Regions from separate parts of the Comamonas aquatilis genome, predicted to be linked through region 2. Evidence: predicted binding sites of a transcription regulator. Region 2 holds the regulator's gene; each other region holds the start of a gene.

Region 1 (5,668 bases), on a different contig from region 2:
CTTTTAATTTGATAGCTGCTGCCGTTCTTCTGTTATGCGGTACAGGCCGATTTGGCTTGAAAAAATGCTTCAGGCCGTGGCCTGGCGTTGGGGGAACAGCTCCAGCGCCCAGGTCGCCAGGGTCACCAGCGCCACGCACAGGCCTGCCACGCCGACCATGCCCAGCAGTCCGTCGCCGCCCAGCGGCATGTGGTACAGATACAGCCCCGCGCCAAACTTGGGCACGCCTTGCACGCCCATGAACAAGGCCCAGCGGAAGGCCCAGGCCGATGCGGCTAAGCCAGCACCAAGTACCAGGGTGTAGCCCTTGGCGTGCAGACGACGCTCGCCGCGCAGCAGCGCCCCGACCACGGCTGCACCAAACAGCGCCGAGCCCAGCATGGATAGGCGCCAGACGGGAAATTCCCGGAACAGGCGCACGGCCATGTCAAACGAGGGGCTGTGGCCGGCGATGCCAGCCAGGGCCCAGGTCAGTGCGGAAATCACCAGGCCGGTGGCCAGCCACAGACCCAGATTGCGCAGGGCTTGCAGTGCCTGGGCATCGGGTTGCAGGGGGCGGGGCAGAAAGCGATACAGCACAAAGCCCATGCCTACCGTGGCCAACCAGCCGCTGAGCGCCAGGTTGATGGGCACCCACAGCGTGTTCCACAGCGGGCGCGAACGCACAGCCATGACTTCCGCGCCGGTGTAGACCACGATGCTGAGCGTGGAGACGATCAGCAGCGGTGCCAGCCAGCGCATCCAGCGGGCCTGGCCCAGCCACCACAGCGCGCACATCAGCAGACTGAGCAGCACGAACACCGGCATCAGCACCGCGCCCAGGCTCATCCACGACCAAGGTGTGAGATGGGCGTAAAAATGCCAAAAGCGTGCGGGCTGGTGCAGGTCGGCCAACAAGGCCACGGGCGCAGAGGCCGCGCTCACGGCCAGCAGCAGCACGGCCGTGGGCAGCAGGCGCTGGCGCAGGCCGACTTGTGCCCCGTGTCCGGGGCCAAAGACGCAGGCCGAGGTCAGCAGCGCCGCGCCGGTGGCAATGCCGACCAGAAAGAAATACTGCACGGCCCAGGGCAGCCAGGCGGCTTCGTAGGCAGGGGTCAGGAGTTCAATGATTTGCATGCTGGGACTCCTTTAGAGGTGCTCGGCCACCAGGCGGACGGTCGCCTGACCATCGACGCCATTGACGAATTCATCGGGCAGGCCGATATAAAACACATGGGGCTTGGTTTTCATGCCGGGCTTGAGCACCTTGATCTCATCCTTGTGCGCTGCAATTCGCTGGTTGATCTCGCTGTGCGCGTCGTTCAGATCGCCAATCACCCGCGCTCCGCCCACGCAGCTTTCCACACAGGCGGGCAGCAGCCCGGCTTCAAGCCGGTGCTCGCAGAAGGTGCATTTGTCGGCCGTCTGCGTCTCGTGGTTGATAAAGCGCGCGTCGTAAGGGCAGGCTTGCACGCAGTAGCCGCAGCCCACGCAGCGCTCGTTGTCCACCAGCACGATGCCGTCGCTGCGCTGAAACGTGGCCTGCACCGGGCAGACCGGCACGCAGGGCGGCTCGTCACAGTGGTTGCACAGGCGCGGCATGCTGACCATGGCCGGTGCGCTGCTGCCGGCTTGGTCGACTTCGTACTGCAGCACCGTGGTGCGGAACTGACCTATGGGCGGCTGGTTCTCTACCGAGCAGCTCACCGTGCAGGCCTGGCAGCCAATGCATTTGCGCATATCGACCAGCATGCCAAAGCGCTTGCCTTCCATGCCGGGGCGGCGTGGGGGCTGAAAGCTGGCGCTGCCAGGGGTGACGGCTTTGGCCGCACCCGCCAGGCCAAAGCTGGCGGCCACGGCAATCAGATCCTGCAGAAAGCCCCGCTTGGCAGAGGAGGGCACGCCTTGAGGCAGGGCGCCTGCCTCGGCTGCTGAAGTGCGATTGCAGTCGTTATCGCTTTGGCTGCTGCAGTCGCAGCTGCAATGGGAGGATGGAGGTTGGGGAAGCTGCATGGCTCTTGCTTTCATCGTCGAGCACAGCCGGGGTCGGCTATTTTTATGCATGAAAAAGTTTTAAATAAAAGCTTTTCATGTGCTTTTGACTATATTGAGCTGCACCAATGTGGTGCTTGATATGTATCAACCTGCCTGCTGGTTATCCCTAGGAATGCGCAATTTGCGGGCGTTGGCCGAAGTGCCCATGCAAAAAAGCCCAGACCGCGTTCAGTGCGGCTGGGCTTGTTGCTGGGGCGAGAACGGCTTAGCGCTGGATAGCCTGGCGCACATCGGCACAGTCGCGCCACCACAGGGAGCCGGGGTGGGGTGCATCCAGGTCGATGCGCTCGCCCATCATGGGCGTGGTCAGCTGCAGCTGCCGCTATTTGGCCAGCGCATGCACGCGCTCGAACGGATCCCACCAGGCATGCATGGACAGATTGAAAGTGCCGTTGTGTATGGGCAGCAACCAACGGCCTTGTAGGTCGGTATGGGCTTGCACGGTTTGCTCGGGCAGCATGTGCACATAAGGCCAGTGCGCGTTGTAGGCACCGGTTTCCATCAGCGTGAGATCGAAGGGGCCGAAGCGGCGGCCGATTTCGGCAAAACCGTCAAAGTAGCCGCTGTCGCCGCTGAAGAAAACACGCAGTCCGCGCGCGCTGCTCAGGTCTTCAATCACCCAGGAGGCCCAGAGCGTGCGGTTGCCGTCCCTGAGGCTGCGGCCCGAAAAATGCTGGGCGGGCGTGGCCGTGAAGCGCAGGCCGTCTATGTGCGTGCCCTGCCACCAGTCGTACTGCTGCACCTTGGCGGCGGGAATGCCCCAGGCGACCAGCCTGTCGCCCACACCCAGGGTGCACAGAAAGACTTCCACCTGGGGCGCAAGCGCCAGAACGGCGTCACGGTCCAGATGGTCGTAATGGTCGTGCGAGAGGATGACGCCGCGAATTCTGGGTAAATCGGCCAGCGCAATCGGCGGCGCATGAAAGCGTTTGGGCCCTATGAAAGACAGCGGCGAGGCGCGCTGGGCAAACACTGGGTCCGTCAGCCACCAGCCGCCGCGCAGCTTCATCAGCAAGGTGGAGTGACCCAGCCGGTACAGGCTGCGTTCGGGTGCCTGCAGCAGCAACAAGCGGTTGAGCGGCAGCACGGGCAAGGGCTGTGCGGGCTCGGAATTGGCGGGCTTGTTGAAGAAAAAATCCCAGTACAGCCGCGCACCGATCTTGGGCGAGTTGGCCGGGCGGGGCTGCAGATTGTGAAAGCGGCCCTGGACAAACTGGGGCGATGCACTGTAGTCGCCAGCGGCGATGGCAGGTGTTGGGGTGGTGGTCACGGCGATCGCAAGAGCGGGGGGAGCTACACAGTTTGCAGCGGCAGCTTGTGCCGACTCGTCAGATCAGACCGCCAGATCCCAGCCCGAATCACATGTTGAGATCCACGCAATGGATATGACCGCGTTCGAGCACGCCGGCCTTGCGGTCTTCGAAATAGCGCTCCAGCGTGATCTTGACGGTGCGAAAAGCGATTTCTTCCCAGGGGATATCGGCTTCGGCAAACAACTGGGCTTCCATGGTTTCGGGGCCTGGATAGCATTTTTCGGAGCGCAGCGCGGCCAGATAAAAGAAATGCACCTGACCGACCTGGGGCACGTTGATGAGGGAGAACAAGCGACCCATCTCGATGTCGGCGCCGGCTTCCTCGTCGGTTTCGCGGCGCGCGCCCATGGCCGTGGTCTCGGCCAGTTCCATAAAACCTGCAGGCAGGGTCCACTTGCCCATGCGCGGCTCGATATTGCGCTTGCACAGCAGCACGCGGCCGTCGTCCATCACGGGTAGGGTGCCCACGACGTTGAGGGGATTTTCGTAATGGACGGTATTGCAGTGAGGGCAGACAGCGCGCTCTCGCGTGTCGCCGTCATCGGGGAGGCGATAGGTGACGGCGGTGCCGCAGTTGCGGCAGAACTTGATCGGGCTGCGGAAAATCATCCCGCCACTATAAGCAAATCGGGCTGCAGTTGCAGGTAGTACAAGCGCAACAAGCTATGAAAAAGGGAGTTGACTCCCGGTGAAGGAATCTACTCCCTGTCAGCCCAATGCTGGGGTGCCTGATCTTCAGGCGTTTTTAGGCGATCTGGACCTTGATAGGGGTCAGGCCGGTGACACTGCCTTCCAGCAGGTCGCCGCTGACCACGGCGGCCACGCCTTCGGGTGTGCCGGTCATGATCAGGTCGCCGGGCTGCAGTTCCCAGGCAGCAGACAGGTGTTCGATGGTCTCGGCAATGTTCCAGATCAGCTTGCCGATGTGGCTGCGCTGGCGGTCGGCGCCGTTGACCTGCAGAGCGATTTCAGCGGCGGCGATGTCGCCGGCTTCGGCTGCGGGGGTGATGGGGCCGATGGGGGCCGATTGCTCGAAGCCCTTGCCAATGCACCAGGGACGGCCCTGCTTCTTCATCTCGTTTTGCAGGTCGCGGCGCGTCATGTCCAGGCCCACGGCATAGCCGTAGATGTGCTGCAGCGCGTCAGCGGCCTTGATGTTCTTTCCGCCCTTGCCGATGGCGACCACGAGTTCGATTTCGTGGTGCAGGTTCTGCGTCAGCGTGGGGTAGTCCATGCGGGCAGTGCTGCCTGCATCCACCACCAGGGTGGCGTCGGCGGGCTTGAGAAAGAAGAACGGCGGCTCGCGGCCGGTAAAGCCCATTTCCTTGGCGTGATCCTCGTAGTTGCGGCCTACGCAGTAGATGCGGTGAATCGGGAAGCGCTCGCCGCGGCCCACGACGGGCAGGCTGGCAACAGCGGGGGGATTGAACACATAGCTCATGAAAACCTCGGCAAAGACGGGTGCGCCGCTGGCTGCGGCATGGGTTGATGCGCCAAGCAGTGTGCCATGACGCAGGGCTGAGAATGGGCTGTTGCGCGGTGGTTTCTACGCATAGATAGGCCGCGCGCACGCTATGCTGGGCACACCATGAAGCTGCATACCTATTTCCGATCCTCTGCCTCCTATCGCGTGCGCATTGCGCTGCTGCTCAAGGGCTTGCCCTATGAATCCCTGCCCGTGCACCTGGTGCGCGGAGAGCAAAAGCAGCCCGCCTATGCCAGCCATGTAGGAGATGCGCTGGTGCCGTCGCTGATCACCGATGACGGCCACTGGCTGACTCAGTCCATGGCCATCATCGAATATCTGGATGAGACCCATGCCCAAACACCATTGCTGCCCAGCGATGCGCTGGGGCGTGCCCATGTGCGGGCGCTGGCGCAAATGGTGGCCTGCGAGATTCACCCGCTCAACAATCTGCGCGTGCTCAAGTATCTGGTCAAAGATCTGGCAGTTTCGGACGAGGCCAAGACCGGCTGGTATGCCCATTGGGTGCGTTCGGGTCTGGAAGCGTTCGAGCGCCAGCTGGCGCTGCTCGATGCCGAGCGCAAAGCCGACGGCCTGCCTGAGTCGCTGTATTGCTGGGGTGATACGCCTACGCTGGCCGAGTGCTGCCTGATTCCGCAGATCTTCAATGCCCAGCGTTTCAATGTGAACCTCGATGGGCTGCCACGCCTGATGGCGGTGGTGGAGCGCTGCAATGCCTTGCCCGCGTTTGCGGCGGCTCACCCTTCTGCCTGCCCGGATGCCGAATGATGGCCCATCCTGCATGGCCTGCCTCCTGGCTGGTTCCTGACTGGCCCGCGCCGCCTGGCGTGCATGC
Region 2 (5,668 bases):
GAACTGCAGATCCATGTGCTTGACCTTGGCATGCCACTGCTCGACGGCATCCAAATGCAGTGGCTGCGGGTTCAAGGGTGCCAGTGAAGACAATGACTCGGGATCCGGCAAGCAATCCGCTGCCAGATCCTCATCCCCGGTCAAAGCGGACGCCATTTCGCTTTTATCAGGGTCGTATTGAATCGTGCTCAGGCCCAGTTCCTTCAAGGTCTGGATCTGTGCTTGAGAAATAATTTTGAAGTTATTGACCGGAAAAGGATGATGAAGCCATCCCAAATCAAGATGGACATACATGCCTATCCGCACTTGCCCAATATCAATAACAGCGAGTCGATTCACTTTTTGCAACAGATGTGAGAGCTTGCATTATCTCCACTTCAGCAGGCTCTCTGAAGAAAATAAAGCGTCATACGCTCGCGACAAACCCGGATTGTCAGTTTTTTGGTAAAACAGCGTCAATTTCAGCCAAGTGTTCAGCGGCACCAAAGACTGGGTTTGTAGACTAGATCCATCCACAGGGCCCAGGCCGATATGGCGACCAGCATCAGCCCTGCGATGCGGGTACCCCATTGCGCACGCGCCGCATTGATGCGGGATTGACTCAGACGCCACAGCCAGGGGCCGCCTAGCAGCCAGAGCCCGCTGCCTATGGCAAACGCAGCCATGGACAAACCGCCTTGCCATGCGCCGCCGCTGAGCGCAGCCACCAGCACGGCCGAATACAGCAAGCCGCAAGGCATCAATGCCCAGAAAAAACCGGCCGCCAGACGGCCACCGGGCGCACTGACCCAGGGCTGCACACACTGCCAGGCAAAACGCCCTGCACTCTCAAGCCATGCCGGCTGCCTGGCCTGCACCATCAAAGCCAGACCCCAGGCCATGACGGCCACATGGGACAGAGCCCATAGGGGCTGCAGCGCCGTGCTTTGATTGGTCAGCCAGGAAAGGCTTTCCATGGCCACGGCCGCTGTGGCGCCCAGAGCCGAGTAGCCTGCAATACGCCCTAGATGAAATGACACAAGCGCCAACCATGGACGGCTTTGCTTGCCATGAAAGTGCAGCACTTGTGACGGGCTGCCGTCAGTACGGCTGTCGGTCCTGCTGCCAGTGACCGCACTGCAGGGCGCAGCACACATGACAAGGCAATGGGACCCACCCACGAGTCCCATGATCAAAGCAGTCCAGAGCAGCGAAATCAACATGCCCTAGATGATCCTGGAAAAACGCGCACGGTTTCGGTCCGCCTGCAAATACCGATCAAACAACATGGCAACTCCGCGCACAAAGAACCAGCCCAGCGGCGTGACCTTGAAGCCTTCGTCGCTGAGCACCAGCAGCCCGTTGGCCTGCATTTCCTTCAAAGCTTGCAACTCGGACGCGAAATATTCCCGAAAATTCAGCAGCCAGGCTTGCTCCATGGGCTCGAACAGCACCTCCCCCTGGCACATGATGGACATGATGACGGCCCGGCGCGCCATGTCATCGCGCGAAAGCGCCAGTCCTCGAACCACGGGTAGCATGCCGGCATCCAACGCGTCGTAGTACTCCTCCAGGGTTTTGGCGTTCTGGCTGTAGCTCGCACCCACCTTGCCGATGGCCGATACACCCAGCGCAATCAGATCGCAATCGGGCTGCGTGCTATAGCCCTGGAAATTGCGGTGCAGGCGCCCCTGCCGCTTGGCAATCGCCAGGGAATCATCGGGCAGGGCAAAGTGATCCATGCCCACATAGACATAACCCCCGTCCATAAAGGCATCAATGGCTCCCGAAAGCATATTGAGCTTGTCCTGGCCCATGGGCAAATCGGCAGACTCGATGCGACGCTGGGGCTTGAACCGCTCGGGCAGATGGGCATAGGCATACAGGGCGATGCGATCCGGGCGCAGCTCGTTGACCTGGGTCAGCGTGCGTGCAAACGACTGCGGGGTTTGCTTGGGCAGACCGTAAATCAGGTCCACATTGATGGAAGCAAAGCCCAGTTCACGCGCCTTTTGCACCAGGGCAAAAACCTGTTCGGCAGGTTGTTCACGGTGCACGGCTTTCTGTACCGCGGGGTCGAAATCCTGAACCCCGAAGCTCAGGCGATTGAAGCCCAGCTCCTTGAGTACGGCCAGGCGCTCATTCGTCACGGTGCGCGGATCTACTTCTATCGAGTACTCCCCACCCGCTTCGAGCTTGAAATGCTCACGCATCAAATCCATGAGCCGGGCCAGCTCGGCATCGGAGAAAAACGTGGGCGTGCCGCCGCCCAGATGCAGCTGGCTGACCGCCTGTCCCTTGCCGCAGTGCTCGGTGTGCAAGGCCACTTCACGCGCAAGATAGTCAAGATACTGGGTCGCTTTCTCGTGGTGCTTGGTCACGATCTTGTTGCAGGCACAGTAGTAGCACAGCGACTCGCAAAACGGCACATGCACATAAAGCGACAGCGGCAGCGCCCTCGCTGCACAGTGGGTCTTGCGTTGCTGGAGCGCCAGGATGTAATCCTCGGTGCCGAAAGCCTCTACAAAACGGTCGGCTGTTGGAAATGATGTGTAGCGTGGTCCAGGAACATCAAATCGACTCAGTAGTTCGGGCGTAACAGCGGTCATAACGTGAATGTCAGGATGCGCTCACATTGGCGGATGACAGCTTGTTTCCTGATGGGCAGGATTTCTGGCAACTGCAACCGCAATGAACTCGCACACATTGATTGAAGGAATGATTGCAATGTGCCCCAAGCCAAACACATCAGCCTTGATGGATATCAAGAAATGCCAAGGCAACAGCTGCGACAATTTGATCCATCTCATCACTCACCAAGAGGTCACAGATAGTCCAGGCCCACCGGCTTGCACCATCCCTGCTTACCCATGAATCTTCAGACCATCAAAGCAAGCTGCTCCAACTGCAATCTGCGCGAACTGTGCATGCCCATGGGCCTGGACGATGAACAGATGGAGCGTATTGATGAGATCGTGGCGACACGCCGCAAAGTCAAACGCGGTGGTCTGCTGTTTCGCAATGGCGAAGGTTTCACTTCGCTGTATGCCATTCGCACCGGCTTTTTCAAGACCTGCGTCGCCACCGAGGACGGCCGCGATCAGGTGACCGGCTTTCAGATGGCGGGCGAGATCATAGGCCTTGACGGTATCGTCAACGACCACCACACCTGCGACGCGGTGGCACTGGAAGATGCCGAGGTCTGCGTGATGCCGTTTGACAAGCTCGAGCAGCTCTCGCGCGAAGTCACCGCCTTGCAAAATCACGTGCACAAAGTCATGAGCCGCGAGATTGTGCGCGAACACGGCGTGATGCTGCTGCTGGGCAGCATGCGCGCCGAAGAGCGGCTGGCCGCCTTTGTGCTCAATCTGGTGCAGCGCCTGTCTGCCCGCGGCTTTTCCAAGTCGGAGCTGGTGCTGCGTATGACCCGTGAGGAAATCGGCAGCTATCTGGGCCTGAAGCTGGAAACCGTGAGCCGCACTTTCTCCAAGTTTGCCGAAGAAGGCATTGTGGAAGTCAAGCAACGCCATCTGCGCATTCTGGATACGGAGGCGCTCAAACGCATCGTCAACAGTCAGCAGTGCCACGACTAAGGCTCACCCCGCTTCACAATAAAAAGCCCGCTTCCATGGACGCGGGCTTTTTTCATGAAAGCGACTTACTCCACCAGCGGCGCGGAAACAATGCCGTGATTGAGCTCCTGCGCGGAGCGCGAAAGCAAACAGGTGATGTAGCTTGAAAAAAGGGTCACGCCCCAGAACACAAAGAACGCCAGCGTGTAGACAGCGTTGCGCGACCAGCCCACAGGGGCAATATCGCCGGGATCGACAAAAGCAAAAACCACCATCTCCATGATTGCCGCCGCCAGAAAGGCCGGCCAGGCAATCCACTTCCAGCGTTGAGCGAGCATGCTGCGTCTCCTTGGGCTGTGTCATCGGTGCAAAACATTTTGCACAAGCAGCCATGGAATGCGCCCCCGCAAACCCTTGGATTGCCGCAAACAGCGGGCAAGCCTCGGGAGAATTACTATTTATTTAATAGCTATCAGCACTTTGTGCATATGGACTAGAGGCCAAAATGCTTTGAATTTACCGAAAAACAAGCGTTTAGCGGTCCGTGGGGTGGTCCTTGGCCGGGGTAGCGGCGTGATTGCGACCTGTCACGGCAGGCGCCAGACTTTTTTGAGACTCTTCCAGACGCTTGTTGATCTCGATACCGTGCTGATAGTAGTCCGGGTCAATGACGGGATCGGGCGCACTGATGGCGATATAGGCGGTCACAAAACCGGCCACCACCACAATGGCCGGGCCGGCGACAACCAGCCAGACATGAGGAAACTTCCACCAGGGCTTGCCGTCTTCGGCATGAACCGGCTTGACAGCGCGCCCGGCAGGGGCAGAAACAGGGCTAGAAGACATGACAAAACCTCTTTGATCAATCTGCCACAAGCGCCTGCGAGGCGGCTGCGGCATTCACATTGTTAACGCGGCACCAGAAACACGGCTTTTTCAGACGTGCGCCCTGCCCCGGCAGTCACGGCATCCACATTGAAGTACACGGTATGCGAGCCCGGTGCTGCCGATCCATAGGGAATCTGCAGACCCACGGGCACGCCGCGCGTCTCCGCCGGCCCGACCACCACCTCATCTTCAAGCACCACCTCCAGGCCATCCAGTCCCGTGGCAGTGATGCGATAGCGCTGCTCCTGCTCGGTGGCATTCATGATCTGCAGGCGGTAGACATTCTCCAGCTTGCCGCCGGCCACAATGCGCGACAGCGAGGCGCGGTCACGAATCACATTGAGCTTGAGCGGCTCGCGCAGGATCAGACTGGCAATCATGGCCGCGCTCAAGCCCAGCAGCACCACCGTGTAAATCAGCACCCGCGGCCGAAATACTCTGCGGATGATCTGCGCCTGCTTCCAGGCCCTGGCGATGGCATTTTGCGTGCTCATGCGTATCAGGCCGCGCGCATAGCCCATCTTGTCCATCACGGAGTTGCAGGCATCGATGCACAGCCCGCAGCCAATGCACTCGTATTGCAGACCGTTGCGGATATCGATACCCACGGGGCAGACCTGTACGCACAGCTTGCAGTCAATGCAGTCGCCCAGACCCTGGGCCTTGGCATCCACCTGCTTGGTACGGGGGGCGCGCGGCTCGCCGCGCTGGCCGTCGTAGCTGACGATCATGGTGTCCTTGTCGAACATGGCGCTCTGAAAGCGCGCATAAGGGCACATGTATTTGCAGACCTGCTCGCGCATATAGCCCGCATTGCCATAGGTAGCAAAACCGTAGAACAGAACCCAGAAGATCTGCCAGTTGCCTTGCAGTTCAAGCAGCTGCGAACCCAGCTCACGGATGGGCACGAAAAAGCCCACAAAGGTGAAGCCGGTCCACAGGGAAACGGCAATCCACAGAAACTGCTTGAGTGACTTCTTCCAGATTTTCTCGAAAGTCCAGCCGCTCTTGTCTATGCGCATGCGGGCGCTGCGGTCGCCTTCGACCTTGCGCTCTATCCACATGAAGATTTCGGTATATACCGTTTGCGGACAGGAAAAGCCGCACCACAGACGCCCGGCCACCGCCGTGAAGAGAAACAGCGCCAACGCACTGATGATGAGCAAGCCCGTCAGATAGATGAAGTCCTGTGGATACAGCACCAGTCCGAAGAGATAAAAACGGCGCGC
Region 3 (5,668 bases), on a different contig from region 2:
TGCACGCCGGCGCCATCGGCCACGCGCAGGCAGGCACCCAGATTGTGCGGATCGGTCACGCCGTCGAGCACCAGCAACAGCGGTGCCTTGACGCCGGCTTCTTCCAGATCGTCCAGCAACTCGTCCAGCGTGCGGGTGTCCTTGACCTCCTCCACGCGCGCGGCCACGCCCTGATGGCCGTGAGAGCCAGCCAGCTTGGCGATGCGCAGGGAATCGGCTTCGATCAGACGAACACCGGCCTCCTTGGCGCGATCCAGAAACTGACGCATGCGCGCATCACGGCGCGAGGCTTCGAAGTAAACCTCGATGATGGATTTGGGGGCGGTCTTCAGACGCACGCCAACGGCGTGAAAGCCGAACAGAACTTTGGGAGACGACATAGGCCGCCATTATCCGGGGGTTTGCCTACAGGCCTGCGGCCTGCAAGGTCATGCCTGCGCGCGCGACTGTGGTTTTATGCAGAGGCTAAACTGCGCCCCCTTCGGACGGGAAGGACGCTTATCATGCATAACTGAGTGCTCCAGGCTCGCGGTGCACGCCAGCGTTTGTGAGCTTTGACACTCACAAAATCCAGCTTTGCCACTTGTCCGTTTTCCGCTTCCCCGCTGCTGCGCTGCAGGCCCTGTCCGCTGAAAGCCTGCAGTGCTTTCCCCCGTTCCATTTTTCAACAAAGACCTTGCATGCTCAACGCCTTGCTTGATTGGCTCAACCGTAGCAGCCTGGTGCTGCAGATCGTGATTGCCCTGGTGGCCGGGGTGCTGGTCGCCTGGCTGTGGCCAGCCGCCGCACAGCCCGCATCCATGCTGGGCACGCTGTTCATCTCCGCCCTCAAGGCCGTGGCACCGGTGCTGGTGTTCGTGCTGGTGATTGCCGCCATAGGCAACCACCGCCCGGGTCAGGAAACGCAGATCAAGCCCGTGCTGTGGCTGTATGTGCTGGGCACGCTTGCCGCAGCCTGCGTGGGCGTGGCCGCCAGCGTGCTGTTTCCCTCGGTCATTCATTTCCGCGAAGCCCCGGTGACGCAAGGCGTGCCCGGGGAAATCGGCCAGGTGCTGATGAATGTGGTGCATAGTGCCGTTGACAATCCGGTGCGCGCGCTGATGGAGGCCAACTACATTGGTGTGCTGGCCTGGGCTGTGGCCCTGGGCACGGCACTGCGACATGCCAGCCAGAGCACCCGCACCATGATCGAGGATCTGGGCAAGGCCCTCACCCGCGTGATCCAGGGCGTGATCCGCCTGGCACCGCTGGGTATTTTCGGCTTGGTGGTGGCCACCTTCTCTTCGGGCGGCACAGCCGCCCTCTGGGATTACGCCCATTTGCTGCTGGTGCTGGTGGGCTCCATGGCGTTTGTGGCCCTGGTGGTCAACCCCCTCATTGTGTGGACGCAAATCCGCCGCAATCCCTACCCGCTGGTGCTGACCTGCTTGCGCGAAAGCGCGCTGACGGCCTTCTTCACCCGCAGCTCGGCGGCCAATATTCCGGTGAATCTGGCGCTGGCCAAGCGCCTGCAGCTGGACGAGGAAACCTATAGCATCTCCATCCCCCTGGGCGCCACCATCAACATGGCCGGCGCGGCCGTCACCATCAGCGTGCTGTCGCTGGCGGCGGCCCATACGCTGGGCATTGCGGTGGATATTCCCACCGCCATCTTGCTGTGCATCGTGGCTTCGGTCTGTGCCTGCGGCGCCTCCGGCGTGGCGGGCGGCTCGTTGCTGCTGATCCCGCTGGCCTGCAGCTTGTTCGGCATCTCCAACGACGTGGCCATGCAGGTGGTCGGCGTGGGTTATGTGATCGGCGTGATCCAGGACTCCACCGAAACCGCGTTGAACTCCTCCACCGACGTGCTGTTCACGGCCGCTGCCAGCCGCGCTGCCCAGCGCCGGCTGGGACAGGCCGTTCCGCAACTCTGATTTTCATAGCTACCAGCGCTTGCGCTATCTATGGAAAAGGCCTGTTTGATCACAGGCCTTTTTTTGTTTTTCAGAGCACGGCCCCGGCCTCGATGGTGATGCGGCGCTCGCACTGGGCGGCAATCGCCCTGTCGTGGGTGACCATGATCAGCGTCGTGCCGCGCTCGCGGTTCAGGGCCAGCATCAGCTCCATGATGGTCTGGCCGGTGGCAAAGTCCAGGCTGCCCGTGGGCTCGTCGGCCAGCAGCACGGCGGGCTCCACCACAAAGGCACGCGCCAGAGCCACGCGCTGCTGCTCTCCGCCCGAGAGCAGCTTGGGGTAATGCGCCAGGCGCTGACCCAGGCCCACGCGCTCCAGCATCTGCGTGGCGCGGGCACGGGCATCGCGTGCGCCGCTGAGCTCCAGCGGCAGCATCACGTTCTCCAGCGCCGTCAGATTGCCCAGCAGCTGAAAGCTCTGGAACACAAAGCCTACCTTCTGCGCCCGCACCGCCGCCCTCTGGTCTTCGCTGAGCGCAAACAAATCCTGGCCCTGCAAACGCACCGCTCCCCGGCTAGGGGTATCGAGTCCGGCCAGAATGGCCATCAAGGTGCTCTTGCCCGAGCCCGAGGCACCCACAATGGCCACGGTCTCGCGCTCGGCAAAGCGCAGATTGATATCGCGCAAAATGTCCAGCGTCCCGGTCGAATCGGTGACCGATTTGAATACCTGCTCAACAGAGATCAAAGGAATGGCAAGAGTTTCTGACATGAAGCAATTTGAAACGTTGGAATCCACACAAGGCGGTGGCGGCACCCGACGCCGCCACTGTATCGCCCTGGTCTTGGCACTGGGCGTTTTCAGTGCCAGCGCGCATGCGGCGGCCACCCACCATAGCCCAAACCCCAAACCCGCAAGCGGCGGCCCGATTCTGGTGCTGGGCGATTCGCTGAGTGCCGAATACGGGCTCACGCGCGGCAAAGGCTGGGTAGGCTTGCTGCAGCAGCGGATCCAGGCGGAAAAACCGGCGTACAGCGTGATCAATGCCAGCATCAGCGGCGAGACCACGGCCGGTGGCAAATCGCGGCTACCGGCACTGCTGGAGCAGCACCGGCCTTCGATCGTGATGCTGGAGCTGGGCGGCAACGATGCTTTGCGCGGCCTGGCGCTGCAAAGCACGCAGAGCAATCTGCAGGCCATGGTGCAAGCATCCAAGCAGGCCAAGGCACAGGTACTGCTGGTGGGCATGCAGGTACCGCCCAATTACGGCGCCACCTATACCGAGCAGTTTGCCGCCCTGTTCGAAAATCTGGCCAAGCAGGAAAAGCTGCCGCTCGTGCCTTTTTTGCTGGCCGGTGTCGGCGATGCGGCAGATGCCGAGCAGTGGTTTCAAAGCGACCGCATTCACCCCAATGCCAAAGCCCAGCCCCAGATGCTGAGCAATGTCTGGCCCAAGCTCAAACCCTTGCTGAAATAGCGCTGGGGAAATCACCGCGACGAGACTCAACCGCCACCTCAATCACCACCGCTACCGCCGCCGTCACCTCCCCCGCCTGCATCGCCCGAATCACTGCAGCTGTCAGGTTCGGCGCTTGCCCTGTCACAGTCCTTATCGCTGTACTTGTCATTGTTGAAATAGCTGTCGCCAAATACATCGCGGCCATCGTCGCGGCTGTATGACGCAGTCATGGAAAGATGGGAGCCCTCACTCCTGCCAAGGCCGGTACCAACACCAGCACCGTTGCCCCGCCAGGGAGTGAAAAGCTGGGTGATCCAGGTCCAAAAATCCATTGCTGCCCCCTTTTTGTCAACGGTCAGCGGTCTGCCGCCTGCTCCACATACACGCTGGCCCGGTATGCATGCCAGCTGGCACAGCCTAGTACCGGCCCCACCACCAGCAGGCCCGCGCCATACAGCAGCAAGGAGGCGCCCACCAGCAGCGTGATCATGCCCGCCCACAGCAGCATCACGCCCATATTGAGTCCCACCACGCGCATGCTGGTAATGCAGGCAGTCAGCGCATCCGTGTCTCTGTCCAGAATAGTGGGCAAAGACACCACGGTGAACGCATAGACCAGGGCCGCAAACACGGCGCCAACGGCAAGGTAGATCAGCAGGAACTCCCAGTTTTCGCGGCGCAGCACGGTTTGCAAAATACTGGCGGTGGTGGGCATGCCGGTATCGAAGGAGATGGCAAACACCACCATGGCGGCGCGGCCCCAGAGCATTTCCAGCACCATCAGCACCATGACCAGCATGCCCATGCTTTGCAGATGACCGCTCCAGCAGTCCAGCGAGGCCCCCAGCTCGGGCCGTTCGCCGCGCTCCAGGCGACGGCTGACTTCATACAGGCCCATGGCCAGAAATGGGCCCACCAGCAGGCAGCCGCTGGCCATGGACATCAGGTATTCGGGGCTGGCCTTGAACACCCAGCCCAGCAGCAGCGCCATGGCCCAGAAGCACAGGCCGTAAAACAAGGCAATCCAGGGCGCGCGCAAAACATCGCGTACGCCCCAGGCCAACCATTGCCAGGGCTGGGCCCAGCGCAGGCGGCGCACCAGCAGCGGCGGCGGATCGGCCGGGGTTTCGGAAACAGGGGGCGCTTGCATGCGGGGTCTCCTGGTTGCCAGCGCGTTCGGCGAACGCTACATGCACAGAACTTACCCCCGGCTTCAAAGCCCAGACACTGCGGAAAGCCCTCGACCCGGCCCCGTGGTTTCACTATGAATTGATGAGCGGGTTGCGCTGCATGCAGCTTGATATTCGTCAGCAAGCTCTTTCAACTGCACACACTGCATGCGCAAGCCGCTATCAATTTTGCGGTGATCCAGGCAGCATCAACCGAACGCGATGTGCAAGGCCTGGGCCAGATCGGCTTGCAGATCGCCTGCATCCTCCAGGCCGATGGCAAAGCGCACCACCGTACCCAGTTCGATTTGCGGCGTGGCGCAATGACGCATGCTGGGCAGCTCATAAGGCATGACCAGACTCACCGGTCCGCCCCAGCTGTAGCCAATCCTGAAAAGGCGCAGGCTGTCGCAAAACAGATCCACCGCTTCCTGGCCAAAGCGCGCATCAATCACCACGCTGAACAGACCCGCGGCCACGCCTTGCGGGTGCTGGGCGCTGGTGCATAGCTGCTTCCACTGCGCATGACCGGGGGCGCCTTCCAGCGCCGAGTGCAAAACCTGCACCACCGCAGTTTGCCGGCCCAGCCACTGGGCCAACTGGCGGGCTGCATGGTCCTGGGCGTGGTAGCGCAGACCTATGCTGGGCAGGCTGCGCAACACGGCTTCGGCATCGTTGCCGCTTACGCCCAGACCCATGCGCATATGGGCCAGCTTGATGCGCATATGCAGCGGCTGGTTGCGGGTGACGATGCTGCCCATGAGCACATCGCCGCCGCCGCTGGGGTATTTGGTCAGCGCGTGCGCGGTCACATCCACGCCCAGGCTACCGCCATCGGCCAGCAAATCAAAGGGTTTGAAAGCCAGGCCCGCGCCCCAGGTGTTGTCCAGCACCGTGGTCACGCCACGCTCGCGGCACAGGCGCACCTGTTCGATCAGATCCGGAAACTCCATGGTCACCGAGCCCGGGGCTTCCAGCCAGACCAGCGCCGTGGCCGGCGTGATCTTGGCCGCCAGATCGGCCGCATTCATAGGGTCGTAGTACTGATGGCGAATGCCGTAGTGGGCCAGCTCGCCTTCGGCCAGCGATTTATTGGGGCCGTAAGCGTTATCAGGCAGCAGCACCTCGTCGCTGGTCTTGAGCAGCG
Region 4 (5,668 bases), on a different contig from region 2:
CAAAGCTGGGCAACACCCAGCGTGCGCCTCTCAGGGACTGCAGCGCCACATCGCGACGCCCCACCAGAGCATGCTCCACATCGGCAATCACCACCGCCGCATCCAGCAGCAAAGGCTCGAAGGCGAAAGCGGCCGGCAACATCTGGGGCTGGCGGCAGAACACCACGTCCAGGCGGGAAGCCATGAGCTGCGACAGCAAAGGCGTGCTGGCGTCCTCGTGCACATCCACATGCACCTGCGGATGCGCCTCATAAAAGCGCGGCAGCAGCTGCGACAGAATGGACATGGCCGCCGCAGGAATAGAGCCCATGCGCAGCGCAGCAGCCGCCCCACGGCGTATGGAGGCCAGCGACTCTGAAACCTCCTGCAGCCCGGCCAGCATGCCGTGCGCGGCATCAATCAAGGTCTGGCCCGCCACCGTGGGCCGCATGCCCCGCGCATGGCGTTCGAACAGCTTCATGTCCAGCACCCGCTCCAGTTCTGCCAGGGCCTGGGTGGCGGCCGACTGGCTCATGTTCAGGTGCACGGCAGCCTGCAGGACCGAGCCGCACTGCTGCAGCGCCACCAGCAGCTGCAGCTGGCGCAAGCGCCCCTGTTTGGTCAAACGGGAGAACAGCTGCTTGCCTTCGGGTGTTGCGACATCGTCGCTGCGCTGCAATTCGGAAAAAGGATATGGACTGGGCATGGAGAACCTAGGGTTTGCACTTATCACGCTACAAGCTTCACAGGGAGAAGCCTCATAGCTATCGGCATAGCTTATAGCTTGCGACAAATATCGTGCACTGCAAAGCCGTTGAAATTTCTATATTTCACTTCAATGACGGCGCAAACAGCATGACCTGCACCATGCCTATGGACGCGCTGTCGCCGATATCTTTCTGGAGTCGCTCATGTCCGCACCCTCACGCCAAAACCGCCGCTTTCGCCGCCTCGGCCTGATCTCCCTGGCCGCCGCCAGCACCCTCTGGGCATTGCCGGCAGCGCAGGCGCTGGCCGCCGATGTCTACCCCAGCAAGCCCGTCAAGCTCATCGTTCCCTTTGCGGCAGGCGGCTCCACCGATATCGTGGCGCGGGTGATTGCCGAAGGCATGCGCTCCACCCTGGGCCAACCGGTGATCGTGGACAACAAAGGCGGCGCAGGCGGCCTGATAGGCAGCGAAGCCATTGCCCAGGCCGCACCCGACGGCTACACCATTGGCATGGCCACCGTGAGCACGGCCACCATCAACCCCCTGCTCTACAAGCGCGCAACCAAGCTGGAAGGCAAGCTGCTGCCCGTGGCCAATCTGGTGACCATGCCCTCGGTCTATATGGCTCACCCCAAGATGGGCGTGAACAACTTCAACGACTTTCTGGCCAAGATCAAGGCCCAGCCCGGCAGCTACAGCGCCGGCGTGCCGGGTCTGGGAACGCTGGGCCATCTGATGGTGGCCTCGTTCAACGAAACCATGAAGACCCAGATCCAGATCGTGCCCTATCGCGGCAACGGCCCGGCGCTCAATGACGCTCTGGCCGGCATGGTACAGATCATGACCGACCAGCTGCCCTCGGCCATGCCCCAGATCAAGGGCGGCAAGCTGGTGCCGGTGGTGGTCGCTTCCCACGGCCGCTCGCCCGACCTGCCCAACGTGCCCACCTTCAAGGAGCTGGGCTATGAAGAGCTCAACGAGCTGGGCATCAGCTGGTTCGGTCTGGTCGTGCCATCCGGCACACCAGCAGCCATCGTCAAGCAGCTGCAGGAAGCCGCCGTCAAGGCTGCCCATCTGCCCGAGGTGCAAAAGCATCTGAAAAATCTGGGCGCCACCTCGACCGAAACGCCTCCGGTCCAGTTCCCGGCCCAGATCGCCGCCGAACTCAAGCGCAACAAGGCCCTGCTGGACAAGGCCGGCGTCAAGCCCGAATAAGCCGCTGTGCCTGACTCCCCCGCCCGCCCATCTTTCTTAAAGCACCCGGCAAAGGATTTTTCCCCCATGCAAGCGATGAACGCCCTGCAGGATTTCTTTCAGCGTGAAACACCGCGCATGACGGCTTTGGCCGATCAGATCTGGTCGCTGGCCGAGCTGCGCTATGCCGAGAATGCCTCGGCCCAACTGCACACGGCAGCGCTGGAACAGGCCGGCTTTCGCATCACCCAGAACGTGGCCGGCATTCCCACGGCCTTCATGGCCGAATGGGGCAGCGAAGGCCCGGTGATTGCCCTGCTCGGCGAATACGATGCGCTGTCGGGTCTGAACCAGCAAAGCGGCGCCCTGGTCTGCACGCCATCCACCGACAGCCCGGGCCTGGCCGGCCATGGCTGCGGCCATCACCTGCTGGGCACATCGGCCCACTTTGCGGCCATTGCGCTGCAGCAGCATCTGAGCCGCACGGGCCAGAGCGGCCGCGTGCGCTACTACGGCTGCCCGGCCGAGGAAGGCGGCTCCGGCAAGACCTTCATGGCGCGCGCCGGTGTGTTCGACGATGTCGATGCCGCGCTGACCTGGCACCCGGCCAGCTACACCGGCCTGTTCAGCCAGAGCACGCTGGCCAATATCCAGGCCAAGTTCATCTTCCACGGCAAGGCTTCGCACGCCGCGCATTCGCCGCACCTGGGCCGCAGCGCGCTGGACGCGGTGGAGCTGATGAACGTGGGCGTGAACTATCTGCGCGAACACATGCCTTCGGATGCGCGCGTGCACTATGCCGTGACCGATAGCGGCGGCCTGTCGCCCAATGTGGTGCAGGCCCGCGCCGAAGCGCTGTATCTGATACGCGCGGCGCGCAACCACGAAGCGGCCGAACTCTACGAGCGCGTGCAAAACGTGGCCCGTGGTGCGGCGCTGATGACCGACTGCAAGCTGGAGATCGTGTTCGACAAAGCCTGCTCCAACCTGCTGCAAAACAGCACCTTGAACGAGGTGATGTATGCACAGATGCAGGCTCTGGGCCAGTTGCAGGTGGATGCGCAGACGCAGTCCGTGGCCGGACAGTTTCAGGCCACGCTGGATCAGAACGACGTGGACGCCGTCAGCCGCCCGCTGGCCAGCGTGTTGCGCGGCAAGGTTCCGGCCATCTTCGAAGGCCTGTCGCCCTACGACCCCAAGGTCAACGACATCATGTTCGGCTCCACCGACGTGGCCGATGTGAGCTGGATCACGCCCACGGTCCAGGCCTGGGTGGCCTGCTACGCTTTCGGCACGCCGCTGCATTCATGGCAGATGGTCTCGCAAGGCCAATCCACCCTGGCCCATGCCGGCATGGTGCGCGCGGCCAAGATTCTCACGGCCACCGCCATCGAACTGCTGGCCCATCCCGAACAGCTAAGCCTGGCCAAGCAGGAGCTGCTGCAGCGCCGCGGCGGCAAGCCTTATATCTGCCCCATACCGCCGGAGGTGCCGCTGCCGTTTTTGCGCAAGTAAACCGTCCGTATTTCAGCCTCAGGCCCTGCAAGCGATTGCAGGGCTTTTTTGCGGGCTGCTTCATGCGCGGCTGCGGCTGCTTCACCCGCTTCTTGCGCGCACGCAAAACGCCGCCCGTCAAAGCTTGATGCAACACAAGCCCTGAGCGCCGGCTCCGGGCAATAGTCGGCCTATGACCGCATGCCCGCGGCTCACCACAGGGAGGCCCCATGAAACTGATGATCGATCTTTTTTCCACCGACTACGGGCTGATGAGCCTGATCGTCATCGTCTTAATTCTGGTGATGGCGGTGTTCTTCACCTGCTTGTTCATGGGCAAGATGAAACACATTGCGGCCGAGGCCCCTAAAGAATGATTTTCATAGCAGCTAGTGCAATACAGATATAGGCTTCAAGCATAAAATACCCAAAAGCAAAAACACAAAAGGCCAGAGATTGCTCCGGCCTTTTGTGTCTCTGCGATCACCGCAATCAGTAGTGCGGCGGCAGTTCGTCACGCAAGTTGCGCTGTCCGGCACCACCGCCCTCGGGCACCTGGCGCTTGAGTTCACGCAACTCGTTGATGAGCATGTCGATTTGCTGCTGCTGGCGGTAAATCGTCATATTGAGTTGCTCCAGCAGATCGTCGGTATAGCTGGCCTTGATCTCCAGCTCCATCACCCTGGTCTGCAGAGACTCCATGTCCTCGCTCATGCTCACCCTTTCAGCGCCTTGGCCAGACGCGCAATGCCGTCGCGAATCTTGTCTTCATCGGCCGTCGCGAACGAGAGGCGGAAGGTGGCGCTGTCGGCGTTCTGCGCATAAAAAGGCGTGCCCGGCACAAAGGCCACGCTTTCCTCAATAGCCTTCTTGGCCAGGACGCCGGCATCGGCCAGCTGACCGCGGGCACCCGTCAGCCGCACCCACAGGAACAGGCCGCCCTGGGGCTGCACGAATTCCACGGCATCGCCCAACTGCTCGCGCAGCGCATCGCCCATGGCCTTGGCACGCTTGGCATAGACCTCGCGCACATGGGCCAAGGTCTTGGGCATGGCGCCGGACTTCAGGTATTGCGCTGCCGTGGCCTGGGCAAAAGTGCTGGTATGGGCATCGCTGAACTGCTTGCACATCACGGCGCGAGACAGCAGCTCGGGCGGAGCAATCAACCAGCCTATGCGCAGACCGGGGCTGAGCACCTTGGACAGCGAGCCACAGTGCGCCAGCCAGGCACGGCTGCCAGGCACTTCGCGCGACAGCGCCAGCAGGCTGGCGGGTGGCGCGGCATCGAAGTACAGATCGCCGTAGGGATCGTCCTCCACCACCAGCGTCTGGTACTTGACGGCCAGCTCCAGCACTTTCTTGCGGCGTTCCAGACTCAGAGTGGCGCCGCTGGGGTTGCCAAAAGTGGGAATCAGATAGACCAGCTTGGGCTGGTGCTCGGCAATCAGAGCCTCCAGCGCATCGGTGTTGACGCCGTGCTCGTCCACGGGCGCGGAGATCACTTCGGCGCCGTAAAGGCGGAAACACTGGATGGTGGCCAGGAAAGTCGGGCCTTCCACGATGACCTTGTCACCCTCGCCCAGCATGGTCTTGCCCAGCAAGTCCAGCGCCTGCTGGCTGCCCGTGGTCACGATGAGCTGCTCGGGTGCCACATCGGGTGCGCCCTTGCTGGCCATGAAGGTCGAGAGCTGCTCGCGCAGCGGCTGGTAGCCCTCGGTGGCGCCATATTGCAATGCCGCACCGGCCTCTTGCTGCAGGGCAGCTGCCGATGCGGCACTGATGCCTGCCACATCAAACATGGCGCTGTCCGGAAAGCCGCCTGCAAAGCTGATGATGCCGGGCTTGCCCAGCAGCTTGAACAGTTCACGGATCGCAGAGGTCTCTACGTTATCGAGTCGTTTGGCAAATTGCATACGTTTTTTCGTTAAAGCGCGACGGAGATGGGAATTGCAGGCAGTAGCACCTGCCCGAAAGCGCTCTATTGTGGCGCGCCCGGCAGCCTGTCGGGAAACACTCTTGTATTTGTAGGTACAAATGCCAGACGGTCGTAAGACGATACCTAGCAATGTGTCACTTTCGATAGGATTTATTAATTAAGTGTAACTCCGTTTCTGGAGATATGAATTGGACAGTCTTGAGGGTGAAACAGGAATATGCACACACCGCCGCAGCAGGCGGCATGGACTCCGATTTCTTTTGGTGCATATCTTTAAGACGAGGGTTTTATGCGTACTTCTGATTTGACACAGAGCTTGCTGTCCGCGGACATGAACAGCAAAACAGGTCTGGGC

Evidence for each region. The regulator FNR, encoded in region 2, switches genes on or off when oxygen is low (the NO sensors DNR and NnrR bind a similar motif). The targets are predictions, from matches to a motif close to TTGATNNNNATCAA.
Region 1: the regulator FNR is predicted to act here: its motif matches at 2,109-2,122, upstream of dsrO (sulfate reduction electron transfer complex DsrMKJOP subunit DsrO).
Region 3: the regulator FNR is predicted to act here: its motif matches at 4,650-4,663, upstream of ACNAZA_RS03355 (DUF2189 domain-containing protein).
Region 4: the regulator FNR is predicted to act here: its motif matches at 3,523-3,536, upstream of ACNAZA_RS08310 (DUF3149 domain-containing protein).

Annotation. Positions count from the first base shown of each region.
Region 1 is NZ_CBCSIW010000002.1:392,028-397,695, forward strand. Features, by position in the region: gene nrfD (NrfD/PsrC family molybdoenzyme membrane anchor subunit) at 70-1,116, opposite strand; gene dsrO (sulfate reduction electron transfer complex DsrMKJOP subunit DsrO) at 1,129-1,992, opposite strand; partial or broken gene ACNAZA_RS04755 (MBL fold metallo-hydrolase) at 2,240-3,280, opposite strand; gene ACNAZA_RS04760 (NUDIX hydrolase) at 3,393-3,956, opposite strand; gene ACNAZA_RS04765 (fumarylacetoacetate hydrolase family protein) at 4,093-4,788, opposite strand; gene maiA (maleylacetoacetate isomerase) at 4,936-5,601, shown strand; gene ACNAZA_RS04775 (purine nucleoside phosphorylase YfiH/LACC1 family protein) at 5,601-5,668, shown strand, end outside.
Region 2 is NZ_CBCSIW010000013.1:37,133-42,800, forward strand. Features, by position in the region: gene ACNAZA_RS15005 (HD-GYP domain-containing protein) at 1-339, opposite strand, end outside; gene ACNAZA_RS15010 (sulfite exporter TauE/SafE family protein) at 474-1,202, opposite strand; gene hemN (oxygen-independent coproporphyrinogen III oxidase) at 1,206-2,588, opposite strand; gene fnr (fumarate/nitrate reduction transcriptional regulator Fnr) at 2,850-3,572, shown strand; gene ACNAZA_RS15025 (hypothetical protein) at 3,638-3,889, opposite strand; gene ACNAZA_RS15030 (FixH family protein) at 4,086-4,397, opposite strand; gene ccoG (cytochrome c oxidase accessory protein CcoG) at 4,460-5,668, opposite strand, start outside.
Region 3 is NZ_CBCSIW010000002.1:65,698-71,365, reverse strand. Features, by position in the region: gene rlmB (23S rRNA (guanosine(2251)-2'-O)-methyltransferase RlmB) at 1-380, opposite strand, end outside; gene sstT (serine/threonine transporter SstT) at 681-1,913, shown strand; gene ACNAZA_RS03370 (ABC transporter ATP-binding protein) at 1,984-2,664, opposite strand; gene ACNAZA_RS03365 (arylesterase) at 2,663-3,370, shown strand; gene ACNAZA_RS03360 (hypothetical protein) at 3,409-3,684, opposite strand; gene ACNAZA_RS03355 (DUF2189 domain-containing protein) at 3,708-4,502, opposite strand; gene ACNAZA_RS03350 (PLP-dependent transferase) at 4,731-5,668, opposite strand, start outside.
Region 4 is NZ_CBCSIW010000004.1:310,215-315,882, reverse strand. Features, by position in the region: gene ACNAZA_RS08325 (LysR family transcriptional regulator) at 1-685, opposite strand, end outside; gene ACNAZA_RS08320 (tripartite tricarboxylate transporter substrate binding protein BugE) at 891-1,904, shown strand; gene ACNAZA_RS08315 (M20 family metallopeptidase) at 1,971-3,398, shown strand; gene ACNAZA_RS08310 (DUF3149 domain-containing protein) at 3,608-3,754, shown strand; gene ACNAZA_RS08305 (SlyX family protein) at 3,870-4,091, opposite strand; gene ACNAZA_RS08300 (aminotransferase-like domain-containing protein) at 4,094-5,290, opposite strand.